Regions from separate parts of the Streptomyces sp. KL2 genome, predicted to be linked through region 3. Evidence: predicted binding sites of a transcription regulator. Region 3 holds the regulator's gene; each other region holds the start of a gene.
What was found. The regulator HspR, encoded in region 3, represses chaperone genes until heat shock. The targets are predictions, from matches to a motif close to TTGAGNNNNNNNNNCTCAA.

Region 1 (4,205 bases), 1.8 Mb from region 3:
GGCGCGGACCGTCCACCGGCTCCGCGGCGGCCCCGCCCATCGCGGTGGTCCTCCGCGTCGCCTGCCCCTTCATCGGCGCTCCCCACTTCGCTGCGAGCCCGGGCCCACCCGTACAGGCCGGCCCCGCGGCCCGTTCCGGCCCTGGCCGACGGCCGGGTCCGGCCCGGACCGCGGCCGCCTCGAACGGGCGGCACTTCGATCCTCCGGCACGGGCTGCGGTAAGTCCAGCAAGCGCCGGAAGCCCTCGATCCCCCGTGCCGCGCACCCCGCGCCCGTTCGGGCGGGCCGGCGGGTTCCGGTCCGCCCGGCCACGGGCGCGGGCGGGGCGGGACTAGGCGGCCTTGCCCCTGTCGTCACGGTCCTCGTCGACGATCTCGGCGTCCACCACGTCGTCGTCCGCGCCGCCGGCCCTGGCACCCTCGGCACCGGCACCGGCACCGGCACCGGCATCGGCATCGGCATCGGCTCCGGTTCCGGCTCCGGCGCCGCCCGCGGCCTGCCGGCCCTGGGCGTCGGCGTACAGGGCCTGGCCCAGCTTCTGGCTGGTGGCCGCGACCTTCTCGGAGGCCTCGCGGATGGCGGCTGTGCTGTCGCCCTCGGCGGACTCGCCCTTGAGCTTCTCCTTCAGGTCGGCCACCGACGCCTCGACCTCGCTCCTCACCTCACCGGGCACCTTGTCCTCGTTGTCCTTGAGGAACTTCTCGGTGGTGTACACCAGCTGCTCGGCCTGGTTGCGGGTCTCGGCCGCCTCCCGGCGGCGGTGGTCCTCCTCCGCGTACTGCTCGGCCTCCCGCATCATCCGCTCGATGTCGTCCTTGGGCAGCGCCGAACCGCCGGTGACGGTCATCCGCTGCTCCTTGCCGGTGCCCAGGTCCTTGGCCGAGACGTGCATGATGCCGTTGGCGTCGATGTCGAAGGTGACCTCGATCTGCGGCACCCCGCGCGGCGCCGGCGGCAGCCCGGTCAGCTCGAACATGCCCAGCTTCTTGTTGTACGCGGCGATCTCCCGCTCGCCCTGGTACACCTGGATCTGCACGCTGGGCTGGTTGTCCTCGGCGGTGGTGAAGATCTCCGAGCGCTTGGTCGGGATCGTGGTGTTGCGCTCGATCAGCTTGGTCATGATGCCGCCCTTGGTCTCGATCCCCAGGGACAGCGGGGTGACGTCCAGCAGCAGGACGTCCTTGACCTCGCCCTTGAGCACACCGGCCTGCAGCGAGGCGCCGATGGCGACGACCTCGTCCGGGTTGACGCCCTTGTTCGCCTCCTTGCCGGTGAGGTCGCGGACCAGGTCCGTCACCGCGGGCATCCGCGTGGACCCACCGACGAGGACGACGTGGTCGATGTCGGAGACCTCGATCCCCGCGTCCTTCACGGCCTGGTGGAAGGGCCCCTTGCAGCGCTCCAGCAGGTCGGCGGTGAGCTGCTGGAACTGGACGCGGGTGAGCTTCTCGTCCAGGTGCAGCGGACCCGCGTCCGACGCGGTGACGTAGGGCAGGCTGATGGTCGTCTCCGTGGCGGAGGACAGCTCGATCTTCGCCTTCTCCGCCGCCTCGCGCAGCCGCTGGACGGCCATCTTGTCCTTGGACAGGTCCACGCCGTACGCGTTCTTGAACTGCTTGACCAGGTGGTCGACGACCCGCTGGTCCCAGTCGTCGCCGCCGAGCCGCGTGTCGCCGTTGGTGGCCTTCACCTCCACCACGCCCTCGCCGATCTCCAGCAGCGAGACGTCGAAGGTGCCGCCGCCGAGGTCGAAGACCAGGACCGTCTGATCCTCCTTCTCCAGACCGTAGGCCAGGGCCGCGGCCGTGGGCTCGTTGATGATCCGCAGGACGTTCAGGCCCGCGATCTCGCCGGCCTCCTTCGTCGCCGTGCGCTGGGCGTCGTTGAAGTAGGCGGGGACGGTGATCACCGCGTCGGTGACCTTCTCGCCCAGGTACGCCTCGGCGTCCCGCTTCAGCTTCTGCAGCACCCGCGCGGAGATCTCCTGGGCGGCGTACCGCTTGCCGTCCACGTCCCCCGTCGCGGGGAAGCGCCAGCCCTCCTCGCCCATGTGCCGCTTGACCGAGCGGACGGTGCGCTCCACGTTCGTCACCGCCTGCCGCTTGGCGACCTCGCCCACCAGCACCTCGCCGTTCCTGGCGAACGCCACCACCGAGGGCGTGGTCCTGGCGCCCTCGGCGTTGGCGACGACCGTGGGCTCGCCGGCCTCCAGCACGGACACCACGGAGTTGGTGGTGCCCAGATCGATGCCTACCGCTCGTGCCACCTCTGGTCCCTCCTCTCGCCACCGCCGCCCACTGGCGCGCGGATACGGGAACCGGGCATCTTCTGCCTACACTTCCTGCATAAAACTTGAGTCGACCCAAGTCAAGCGAAGCCCGGCGCGGCCGGTTCACCCGCTGCGGAAGCCGTGACGGCCGGAGGCCGTCGCGCAGGGCCTGGGCGACGGCCCCGAAGGTGCGCAGACCGCTCCAGGGCTCGACTCCCTCCCAGGTCCGCTTCCTCCGCGGCGCAGACGTCACCCGTGGTCACGGGCAGCCCTCCCGCTGCTGCGCTGTACGCACGGCCCCCTCCGCGGCCGAACCCGCCCAGGCTGACCGAAAGGGCCGCATGACTTCCACCCGGAGTGCGCCTACGGTCACCCTTCGTACACGTCCACCGGGGCACGGGCGGTCAGCGCAGCGGCTCGAAGGGGGCCTCGCCCTCCTGGCCGTAGTAGGCGTGCAGCAGCGAGATCCGGGCGACCCGGCGCCCCTCCGCCACCGCGTCCCGCGCCGCTTCCCGCCCGGTGAAGTCCCGCCGCTCCCGCTCGTGTTCGACGAACGGCTCGATGGCGGGCGGGGCGTACAGGAGCGGCAGGTCGGCGCCGTCCCGGACCAGTGTGACGACGAGACGGTCGCGAGTGCGCGCGTCGCGGTACCCGTACCGTTCGGCGGAGGAGGCGTGGTCGGGGTGGAACGGCTCCCGCGAGCCGGTCCACCGGTCCTCGCCGAGCGCCTCCGTCCACTTCTCGCCGACCTCGTCCGGGTCGCCGTCGAGGACGACGTACCGCTCCAGCCGCCACTGGCAGCTCAGCGGGCCGGGCGGCTCGCCCTCGAAGGCGGGGTGGCGCAGGCAGTGGTCCTTCGCCGCGGTGCCGAGCTGCCGTGACACGCCCGGCAGACCGTCGACGATCTCCTCCAGGCGGCGTTCGCCCTCCGGCCCGGCCTCGCGACTGGCCGCGTCGACCTCGCCGGCCCGTGACAGGACGTCCATCGGAGCGGCCAGCCACACATAGCCGTACCACCCCGCCGTGGCCAGGACCGCCAGTACGGCCGCCGCCGCTCCCGCGCCGGCGATCCTGCGCCGCGCCCGCGCTCCCGCCTTCCCCGTCACCTTCGAATCCCCGCATCCCTCGCCGCCGGGCGGTCGCGGGTCCGCCCGCGCCCTCGTTCACCGCACCACGCTAAGCCCCGGTCCGCTCAGCACCCGAGTCGGGAGAGTGGAGGGGCGGGCTCCGGGCCCGCCCCCTCCACTCAACTCCCCTGCGTCCAGGCGAGAGTGATCCGCATGCCGCCGAACCGCCAGCCCGCCGGGGTCCGCACGGCGGTGCCCGCCACCCGCAGGCCGCTCGTGCGGTGGGGCGGTTCACCGTCGCGGTGGAAGTAGACGATCTGGTTCGCGGTGGCTTCCGCGCGGTCGCCGTCCACGTGCACCAGTACGTCCCCGTGCACGTGCTGGGTGCGCTCCCCCTCGACCCGGCTCCGCCGCAGAAGGGCGGTCACCTCGTCCAGGCCGCGCAGCTCGCCGCGCGGCCCGCGCACCACGACGTCGTCGCTGTAGACGGTGTGGGCGTCGTCGTGGCGGTGTTCGTCCAGAAGGTTGGCCAGGCGGGCGAACAGGTCGGCGATCTCGATGCGGTCGGCGGTCCTGGTGGCATCGGACACGGCATCCCCCTTGCGGTAGACCCAATATTGGTGACACCAACACTAGGGCAGTGTGTTGGTTCGACCAACACCGTTTAGAGTGGCCGCCATGGACGAGCCCCCCGAACGCCTGACGACGAAGCCGAGCTGGCTGATCAGCCAACTGGCCGTGCACGCACGCCGGTTGGCATTCGAGGGATTCGCCGCCGCCGGGGCGCGCGGATACCACTACCGCATCCTGGCCGCCCTCCACGAGTTCGGGCCCGCGAGCCAGGCCGAACTCGGCCGCCGGTGCCGCGT
Region 2 (4,205 bases), 1.2 Mb from region 3:
CGCCGCCCTCGGCCGAGGCGGAGCGGCCGAAGCGCTCGAAGACCCTGGCGCGGTCCGCCTCCGGAATGCCCGGGCCCTCGTCCAGCACCTCCAGCTCCAGGCTCAGCGGCGCCCGGCCGGGCCGTGCCCGCACCGTCACCCGGCCGTGGGGCGGGCTGTGCTTGACGGCGTTGTCGATCAGGTTGGCGACCACCTGGTGCAGCCGCTCGGTGTCGGCGTACGCGACCATGTCCGAGGGGGTCACGTCCAGGTGGAGGTGGACGTCGGTGCGGGAGTGCCCCTGACCCTTGGTCATGTTGGCCTCCTTGAGCACGCCCGCCAGGTAGGGCCACACCGCGAAGCGGCGGGAGTGCAGCGGCACCACGCCGTTGTCGAGCCTGGACAGGTCCAGCAGGTGCTCCACCAGGCGGCCCAGGCGCTCGGTCTGCCGCAGCGCGATGTCCATCGTCGCCGGATCGGCCTCGGAGACCCCGTCCACCACGTTCTCCAGCACCGCGCGCAGCGCCGCGATCGGGGTGCGCAGCTCGTGCGAGACGTTGGCCACCAGCTCCTTGCGGTGCCGGTCGGCGGCCTCCAGATCGGCGGCCATGCGGTTGAAGGTCCCGGCCAGCTCGCCCAGCTCGTCGCGGCGGTCGACGCGGACGCGGCGGCTGTAGTCGCCGCGGGCCATCCAGCGCGCGGCGTCCGTCATCTCGTCCAGCGGCGCGGCCAGCCCGTGTGCCACGAACTGGGTGACCACCAGCGAGGCGATCGCCGCGAGCAGGGCGATCACCCGCAGCTCGATGGCCGAGTGGACCGCGACGATGGTCAGCAGGGTGGTGATCGCCACCGTGACGATCACCAGCGCGCCCAGCGCGGCCTTCACCGAGCGGAACGGGTCCACGGGGCGCACGCCCTCCCAGAACCGGCTCCACAGGGAACGCAGGCGGCCGCCCGCGCCCGCCGCGCTCATGTCCAGTCGGAGGCCGGGGCGGGCGCCTCCAGCGCGTAACCGACGCCGTGGACCGTGCGTATCCGCTCCGCGCCGATCTTCCGGCGCAGCGCCTTGATGTGGCTGTCGACCGTACGCGTGCCCGAGGCGTCCGCCCAGTCCCACACCTCGGCCAGGAGCTGTTCGCGGGAGAGCACCGCGCGGGGGGAGTTGGCCAGGCAGACCAGCAGGTCGAACTCGGTCGGGGTGAGATGGACGTCCCTGCCGGAGACCCGCACCCGGCGCTGGGCGTTGTCGATCTCCAGCTCGCCCAGCCGCAGCGTGCCCGAGCGCGGGGAGGCGGCGGCGATCGTGGCCCGCTCCACCCGGCGCAGCAGGACGTGGGCGCGCGCGACCAGCTCCCGCATGGAGAAGGGCTTGGTCATGTAGTCGTCCGCGCCGACCCCCAGGCCGACCAGCATGTCGGTCTCGTCGTCCCGGGCGGTGAGCATCAGTACCGGCACCGGCCGCTGCGCCTGCACCCGGCGACAGACCTCCAGGCCGTCGAAGCCCGGCAGCATCACGTCCAGCACCAGCAGGTCGGGCTGCCACACCTCGGCCGCCTCCACCGCCGCCGGGCCGTCCCCGGCGGTGCGGACCTGGAAGCCCTCGGCGCGCAGCCGGGCGGCGACCGCCTCGGTGATGGTCGGGTCGTCCTCCACGACCAGGATCCGGCGCTGGGCGCCCGGGGTGGCCGCCGCGGCGGCGGTGCCGCCGTGGGACTGCGTGGTGTTCCTGTGGTCCATACGTCTCGCCCTACCGCTCGGTTTCTCGCTAGAGCGTAAACGGCGCGTGTGCGGTGCGCTACGCCGGTCGGGTGGCGAGGTGGACCACGTCCGGGACGCCTCGGGCGACGGGCACCTCTTCGGTGCGCACCCGTGTGAACCCGGCATTCCGGAGGGCCTCGCCGAAGGCGCGGGACGGCTGCGCGGACCACACGGCCAGCACCCCGCCCGGGGTGAGCCGCCGGGCGCAGGCGGCGAGCCCGGCGGGGGCGTAGAGCGAGCCGTTGTCCTCGGTGACCGTCCAGTCGGGACCGTTGTCGACGTCCAGGCACAGCGCGTCGTACGGCTCCCCGCCGCCGGGCGGGCCCCCGGACCCGCCGCCGGCCAGGTACGCCAGGAGGTCGGCGCGGACGATCCGCACCCGGGGGTCGGCCAGCGCCCCGGAGGAGACCTCGCCGAGCGGGCCGTCGCGGTGCCAGTCGATCACCGCCTCCTCCCGCTCGACCACGGTGATCCGCCCCCAGCGCGGCTCGGCCGCCGCCTGGGCCAGCGAGAAGCCGACGCCCAGCCCGCCGATCAGCACGGACGGCGAGGGCCGGCCGCCGCCGGCGTCCAGCTCCTCCAGCGCGGCCCGCACCAGCAGGCGCTCGGAGCGGCCGTCGGAGGTGTCCATCAGGAAGCAGCCGTTGGCGATGATCTGGAGCAGCCTCCCGTGCCGCCGCAGGACGACCTCGCCGTGGGGGCCGTCGCGGCGGTCCAGGACGAGGGGGGCGCCGGTCCCGTGGCCGGCCGTCGTCTCGTACGGGGGATACGGGGGCTGCCTGTCGGCCGTCATGCCGCCCATCCTGCCGCCGGCGGACGGAGCGCACCGGGCGGGCCGTGAAGCGAGGTGATCGCTCGCAGCGAACACACGGAGGGGAACACCGCGGGCCTCCCGGACATTGAAAAGGCATTGAGTCCTGTCAGCTCAACTTGTCTGCCGAGGGAGAGATCATGGCTCTGTCGCCCGCAACGCTCACCCTGCCCGTGCTGCCGCTCGACGACGAGGTGGTGCTGCCCGGGATGGTGGTGCCGCTGGACCTGTCCGACGCCGAGGTGCGGGCCGCGGTGGAGGCCGCCCAGTCCGCCGTGAGAGACGGCGCGGCCGGCTCCGGCGGCCCCGACGGCTCGGGGGACGGCAGGACCGGCGGCAAGGGGGAGAAGCCGCGGGTCCTGCTCGTGCCGCGCATCGACGGCTCCTACGCGGGCATCGGGGTGCTCGGCCGTGTGGAGCAGGTCGGCCGGCTCGCCGACGGCGACCCCGGCGCCCTGATCCGGGGCGTGAGCCGGGTGCGGATCGGCGCGGGCACCACCGGGCCGGGCGCGGCCCTGTGGGTGGAGGGCACCGAGATCGAGGAGAGCACCCCCGATCCGCTGCCCGGCGCCGTCGCCGAGCTCGTCAGGGAGTACAAGGCGCTGGCCACCAGCTGGCTGCGCAGGCGCGGCGCCTGGCAGGTCGTGGACCGCGTCCAGCAGATCGACGACCCCGGGCAGCTCGCCGACAACTCCGGCTACAGCCCGTTCCTGGGGTCCGAGCAGCGGGTGAGGCTGCTGGAGACCACCGACCCGGTGGAGCGGCTGAGGCTGGCCGTCACCTGGCTGCGCGACCACCTCGCCGAGCAGGACGTCGCCGAGGCCATCGCCAAGGACGTCCAGGAGGGCGTGGACAGGCAGCAGCGCGAGTTCCTGCTCCGCCGCCAGCTGGAGGCCGTCCGCAGGGAGCTGGCCGAACTGAGCGGACAGGCGGGCGACGAGGGCGACGACTACCGCGCCCGGGTGGAGGCCGCCGACCTGCCGCCCAAGGTCCGCGAGGCCGCCCTGAAGGAGGCCGACCGCCTGGAGCGCGCCTCCGAGCAGAGCCCCGAGAGCGGCTGGATCCGCACCTGGCTGGACACCGTCCTGGAGATGCCGTGGAACGAGCGGACCGAGGACGCCTACGACATCGCCGGCGCCCGCGCCGTCCTGGACGCCGACCACGCCGGCCTGGAGGACGTCAAGGAGCGCATCACCGAGTACCTGGCCGTCCGCAAGCGCCGGGCCGAACGGGGCCTGGGCGTGGTGGGGGGACGCCGGGGCGGCGCGGTGCTGGCCCTGGTCGGACCGCCCGGCGTCGGCAAGACCTCCCTGGGCGAGTCCGTGGCCCGGGCGATGGGGCGGAAGTTCGTCCGCGTCGCACTCGGCGGGGTGCGCGACGAGGCCGAGATCCGCGGCCACCGCCGCACCTACGTCGGCGCGATGCCGGGCCGGATCGTACGGGCCGTCAAGGAGGCCGGCTCGATGAACCCGGTCGTACTGCTCGACGAGATCGACAAGGTCGGCAGCGACTTCCGCGGCGATCCGGCCGCCGCCCTGCTGGAGGTGCTGGACCCCGCGCAGAACCACACCTTCCGCGACCACTACCTGGAGGTCGAACTCGACCTGTCCGACGTGGTCTTCCTGGCCACCGCCAACGTCCTGGAGTCCATCCCGCA
Region 3 (4,205 bases):
AGCGGATGACCGTCACCGGCGGTTCGGCGCTGCCCAAGGACGACATCGAGCGGATGATGCGGGAGGCCGAGCAGTACGCGGAGGAGGACCACCGCCGCCGGGAGGCGGCCGAGACCCGCAACCAGGCCGAGCAGCTGGTGTACACCACCGAGAAGTTCCTCAAGGACAACGAGGACAAGGTGCCCGGTGAGGTGAAGAGCGAGGTCGAGGCGTCGGTGGCCGACCTGAAGGAGAAGCTCAAGGGCGAGGACACCGCCGCCATCCGCGAGGCCTCCGAGAAGGTCGCGGCCACCAGCCAGAAGCTGGGCCAGGCCCTGTACGCCGACGCCCAGGGCCAGCAGGCCGCGGGCGGCGCCGGTGCCGGTGCCAAGGCCGGCGGCGCGGACGACGACGTGGTGGACGCCGAGATCGTCGACGACGACAAGCCCAAGGGTGATGCAGCGTGACGGAGGAGACCCCGGGTTTCGAGCAGGAGCCCGACGTCCCCGCCGAGCCGGGCGAGCCGGGCGAGCAGCCCGGTGACGCGGCGCAGACCTCCGGGACCGCCGAGGAGGCGGGCCCGGAGGCGGCCCCCGGGACGCCCGGGGCGTCCGGGGACGCCGAACGGGTGGCGGCGCTGACCGCCCAGCTCGACCAGACCCGTACCGCGCTGAACGAGCGCACCCAGGACCTGCAGCGGCTCCAGGCGGAGTTCTCCAACTACCGCCGCCGGGTCGAGCGGGACCGGGTGGCGGTCAAGGAGATCGCGATCGCCAACGTGCTCACCGAGCTGCTGCCGGTGCTCGACGACATCGGCCGCGCCCGGGACCACGGCGAACTGGTCGGCGGCTTCAAGTCGGTGGCCGAGTCGCTGGAGACGGTCGTGGCGAAGATGGGTCTGCAGCAGTTCGGCAAGGAGGGCGAGGCCTTCGACCCGACGGTGCACGAGGCCCTGATGCACTCGTACTCGCCCGACGTCACCGAGACGACGTGCGTGCAGATCCTGCAGCCCGGGTATCGCATCGGCGAGCGCACGATCCGCCCGGCGCGGGTCGGCGTCGCCGAGCCCCAGCCGGGCGCGCAGCCCGCCAAGGGCGAGGACCAGCAGGCGGAGACGGCAGCCGATGAGGAGAGCGGTGGCCCCGAACAGGGCTGACGCGGAGGAACACCGGAAGGAGGGACGCCGGGGATGAGCACCAAGGACTTCGTGGAGAAGGACTACTACAAGGTCCTCGGCGTCCCCAAGGACGCCACCGAGGCGGAGATCAAGAAGGCGTACCGGAAGCTCGCCCGCGAGTTCCACCCGGACGCCAACAAGGGCGACGCCCGGGCCGAGGAGCGCTTCAAGGAGGTCTCCGAGGCCCATGACGTCCTGGGCGATCCCAAGCGCCGCAAGGAGTACGACGAGGCCCGCGCGCTCTTCGGCGCCGGTGGTTTCCGCACCGGCCCGGGGGCGGGCGGCCCCGGCGGCTTCAACTTCGACCTGGGCGACCTCTTCGGGGGCGCCCAGGGCGGCAGCCCCGGGGCGGGCGGCTTCGGCGGCGGCCTCGGGGACGTCTTCGGCGGGCTGTTCGGCAGGGGCGGCGGCGCGGGCACGCGCACCCAGCCGCGCCGCGGCCAGGACATCGAGTCCGAGGTGACGCTCAGCTTCACCGAGGCGGTGGACGGGGCCACGGTCCCGCTGCGGATGTCCAGCTCGGCGGCGTGCAAGGCCTGCGCGGGCACCGGCGACAGGAACGGCACCCCCAGGGTCTGCCCGACCTGCGTCGGCACCGGCCAGGTCAGCAGGGGCGGCGGGGGCGGGTTCTCGCTCACCGACCCGTGCGTGGACTGCAGGGGCCGGGGGCTGATCGCCCAGGACCCGTGCGAGGTCTGCAAGGGCAGCGGCCGGGCCACCAGCTCGCGCACCATGCAGGTCCGCATCCCCGCAGGCGTCTCGGACGGGCAGCGCATCCGGCTGCGCGGCAAGGGCGCGCCGGGCGAGCGCGGCGGCCCGAACGGAGACCTGTACGTCGTGGTGCACGTCGAGCCGCACCCGGTGTTCGGCCGCAAGGGCGACAACCTGACCGTCACCGTGCCCGTCACCTTCACGGAGGCGGCGCTCGGCGGCGAGATCAAGGTGCCCACCCTGGGCGGCCCGCCGGTCACCCTGAGGCTGCCGGCCGGTACCCCGAGCGGCCGGACGATGCGCGCCCGGGGGAAAGGAGCGGTGCGCAAGGATGGCACCAGGGGCGATCTGCTGGTCACCATAGAGGTGACGGTCCCGAGGGAACTGAGCGACAAGGCAAGGGACCTGCTGGAGTCCTACCGTGACGCGACCGCGGGCGAGGATCCGCGGGCGGCGCTGTTCAAGGCCGCGAAGGGAGACTGACCGATATGGACGGCTACGGCCGCGGACGACAGAGCCAGGGGCGGGGGCGGGGCAACCCGTACGAGCTGACGGACGAGTCACCGGTCTACGTCATCTCCGTCGCGGCCCAGCTCTCCGGGCTCCACCCGCAGACGCTGCGGCAGTACGACCGGCTCGGTCTCGTCTCCCCCGACCGTACGGCAGGGCGGGGCCGCCGCTACTCGGCGCGGGACATCCAGCTCCTGCGCCAGGTGCAGCGGTTGTCGCAGGACGAGGGCATCAACCTCGCGGGCATCAAGCGCATCATCGAACTGGAGAACCAGGTCGCCGCCCTCCAGGCCAAGGTGGCCGAGCTCCAGCAGGCGGTGGAGGGCGCGGCGCTGGCCATGCGCCAGCGCGAGGCGCAGGTGCACGCCTCCTACCGGCGCGACCTGGTGCCCTACCAGGACGTGCAGCAGTCCAGCGCGCTGGTGGTCTGGCGGCCTCAGCGCTCCGCCGACTGACCCCCGCCCGGCATGATCTCGGGGGCACGGCCCCCCGCCGCTCCCACGGTCCGCTCCGGCCCGGCCGGCTTCCCGGCCGGGCCGCTGCCGTCCCGGCTCCGGTACGGCCCGGATTCCGGCTCGGGCTCGCGTCCGGTACGGCTCCGGCGTGGGGCCGTCCGGCGTACACATGCGTCCGTCCGGGTCCGCCCGGACGGACGCACCGCCCCACCCGGTCGGCGGTGTGCGGATGGCATGCGGACGTGGGAGGGGCGCAGCGTGAGGGCATGGACAGGATACGTGCCGTCATAGCCGCATTCGTCACCGTCGCGACCTCCGCCGCGCTGCTGGGGGCCGCTCCCCTGGGCGTCCCCGCGGTCGATCCGGTGTCCGGCGCCGCGGCCGCTCGCACGGAGGCCGGCGGGACCGGTACCCCCCGGGCGCCCTGGCCCGGCGGTACGGTGCGGACCGTCGGGAAGCTCGTCGGGACCTACCCGGACGGGCAGCTGCTCGCCTGCTCCGGCGCCGTCGTGGACGCCCCCAACGGAAGCGTCGTCGTCACCGCCGCGCACTGCGTCCACAACCCCGGCGAGCCCCGCTGGAAGCAGGCCTGGTTCGTCCCCGCCTACGACCGCCACGGCACCGCGAACGCCGCCCGGGTCGGCTGGCGGGTGACGTCGGTGCACCTGGAGTCCGCCTGGAAGCGGGGGAGGCTGCCGCAGGCCCTGCCGTACGACTACGCCTTCCTGAAGGTGGAGAAGAAGGGCGGGCGGACGCTCCAGGAGACGGTCGGCGCCAACCGCCTGGACTTCGAGCCCGTCGATCCGGCCGAGCGCACCGTGGCCCTGGGCTACCCGGCCACGGAGCCGTACGACGGCGAGACGCTCGCCCACTGCGCGGGCACGCCCGCCCTGCTTACCGAGCGGGACACCCAGCAGCCGAACGTGGGCGGACTGCTGCTGGAGTCCTGCGACCTGACGCAGGGCTCCAGCGGCGGGCCGTGGCTGCGGGACTACGACGCCGCGAGCCAGTCCGGCACGGTGGTGGCCGTGATGTCGGTCGGCGACGACCGGGGCCGGGTGCTGGGCCGCCCCTTCCCGGCCGAGGCGCGCCGGCTGCTCCAGGCGGCGGGCGGCGGCCCCCGCGGCTGAGCCGCGCCGAGCCGCACCGCACGGAACCGCACCGCACGGAACCGGAGCGCGCCGGATCCACCGGACCGGCCGTCCCATGAGCCGACGCCGTCCCGCCCGATGTGCGACCGGGCGGGGCGGCGTCGCGCCGTGCGCCGGGCGGGTGCGGGTGCGGGGACGGGGACGGGCGCGGGACAGTTGCGGGGGCGGTCAGAGGGACGGGACGGTGCCCATCGCCCGGTCCAGGGCGATCTCGATCAGCAC

Region 1: dnaK (molecular chaperone DnaK) is a predicted target of HspR. The motif match lies at 2,353-2,371, and genes of this name have one in related genera.
Region 2: lon (endopeptidase La) is a predicted target of HspR. The motif match lies at 2,648-2,666, and genes of this name have one in related genera.

Annotation. Positions count from the first base shown of each region.
Region 1 covers NZ_CP127170.1:1,266,630-1,270,834, forward strand. Annotated here, with positions in the region: gene QPK52_RS05765 (SpoIIE family protein phosphatase) at 1-73, opposite strand, end outside; gene dnaK (molecular chaperone DnaK) at 332-2,266, opposite strand; gene QPK52_RS05775 (hypothetical protein) at 2,674-3,375, opposite strand; gene QPK52_RS05780 (nuclear transport factor 2 family protein) at 3,516-3,926, opposite strand; gene QPK52_RS05785 (MarR family winged helix-turn-helix transcriptional regulator) at 4,015-4,205, shown strand, end outside.
Region 2 covers NZ_CP127170.1:1,819,188-1,823,392, reverse strand. Annotated here, with positions in the region: gene QPK52_RS08115 (ATP-binding protein) at 1-952, opposite strand, end outside; gene QPK52_RS08110 (response regulator transcription factor) at 949-1,716, opposite strand; gene QPK52_RS08105 (spermidine synthase) at 1,775-2,530, opposite strand; gene lon (endopeptidase La) at 2,689-4,205, shown strand, end outside.
Region 3 covers NZ_CP127170.1:3,033,560-3,037,764, forward strand. Annotated here, with positions in the region: gene dnaK (molecular chaperone DnaK) at 1-446, shown strand, start outside; gene grpE (nucleotide exchange factor GrpE) at 443-1,135, shown strand; gene dnaJ (molecular chaperone DnaJ) at 1,169-2,350, shown strand; gene QPK52_RS13735 (heat shock protein transcriptional repressor HspR) at 2,356-2,832, shown strand; gene QPK52_RS13740 (trypsin-like serine peptidase) at 3,099-3,962, shown strand; gene QPK52_RS13745 (pyridoxamine 5'-phosphate oxidase family protein) at 4,152-4,205, opposite strand, start outside.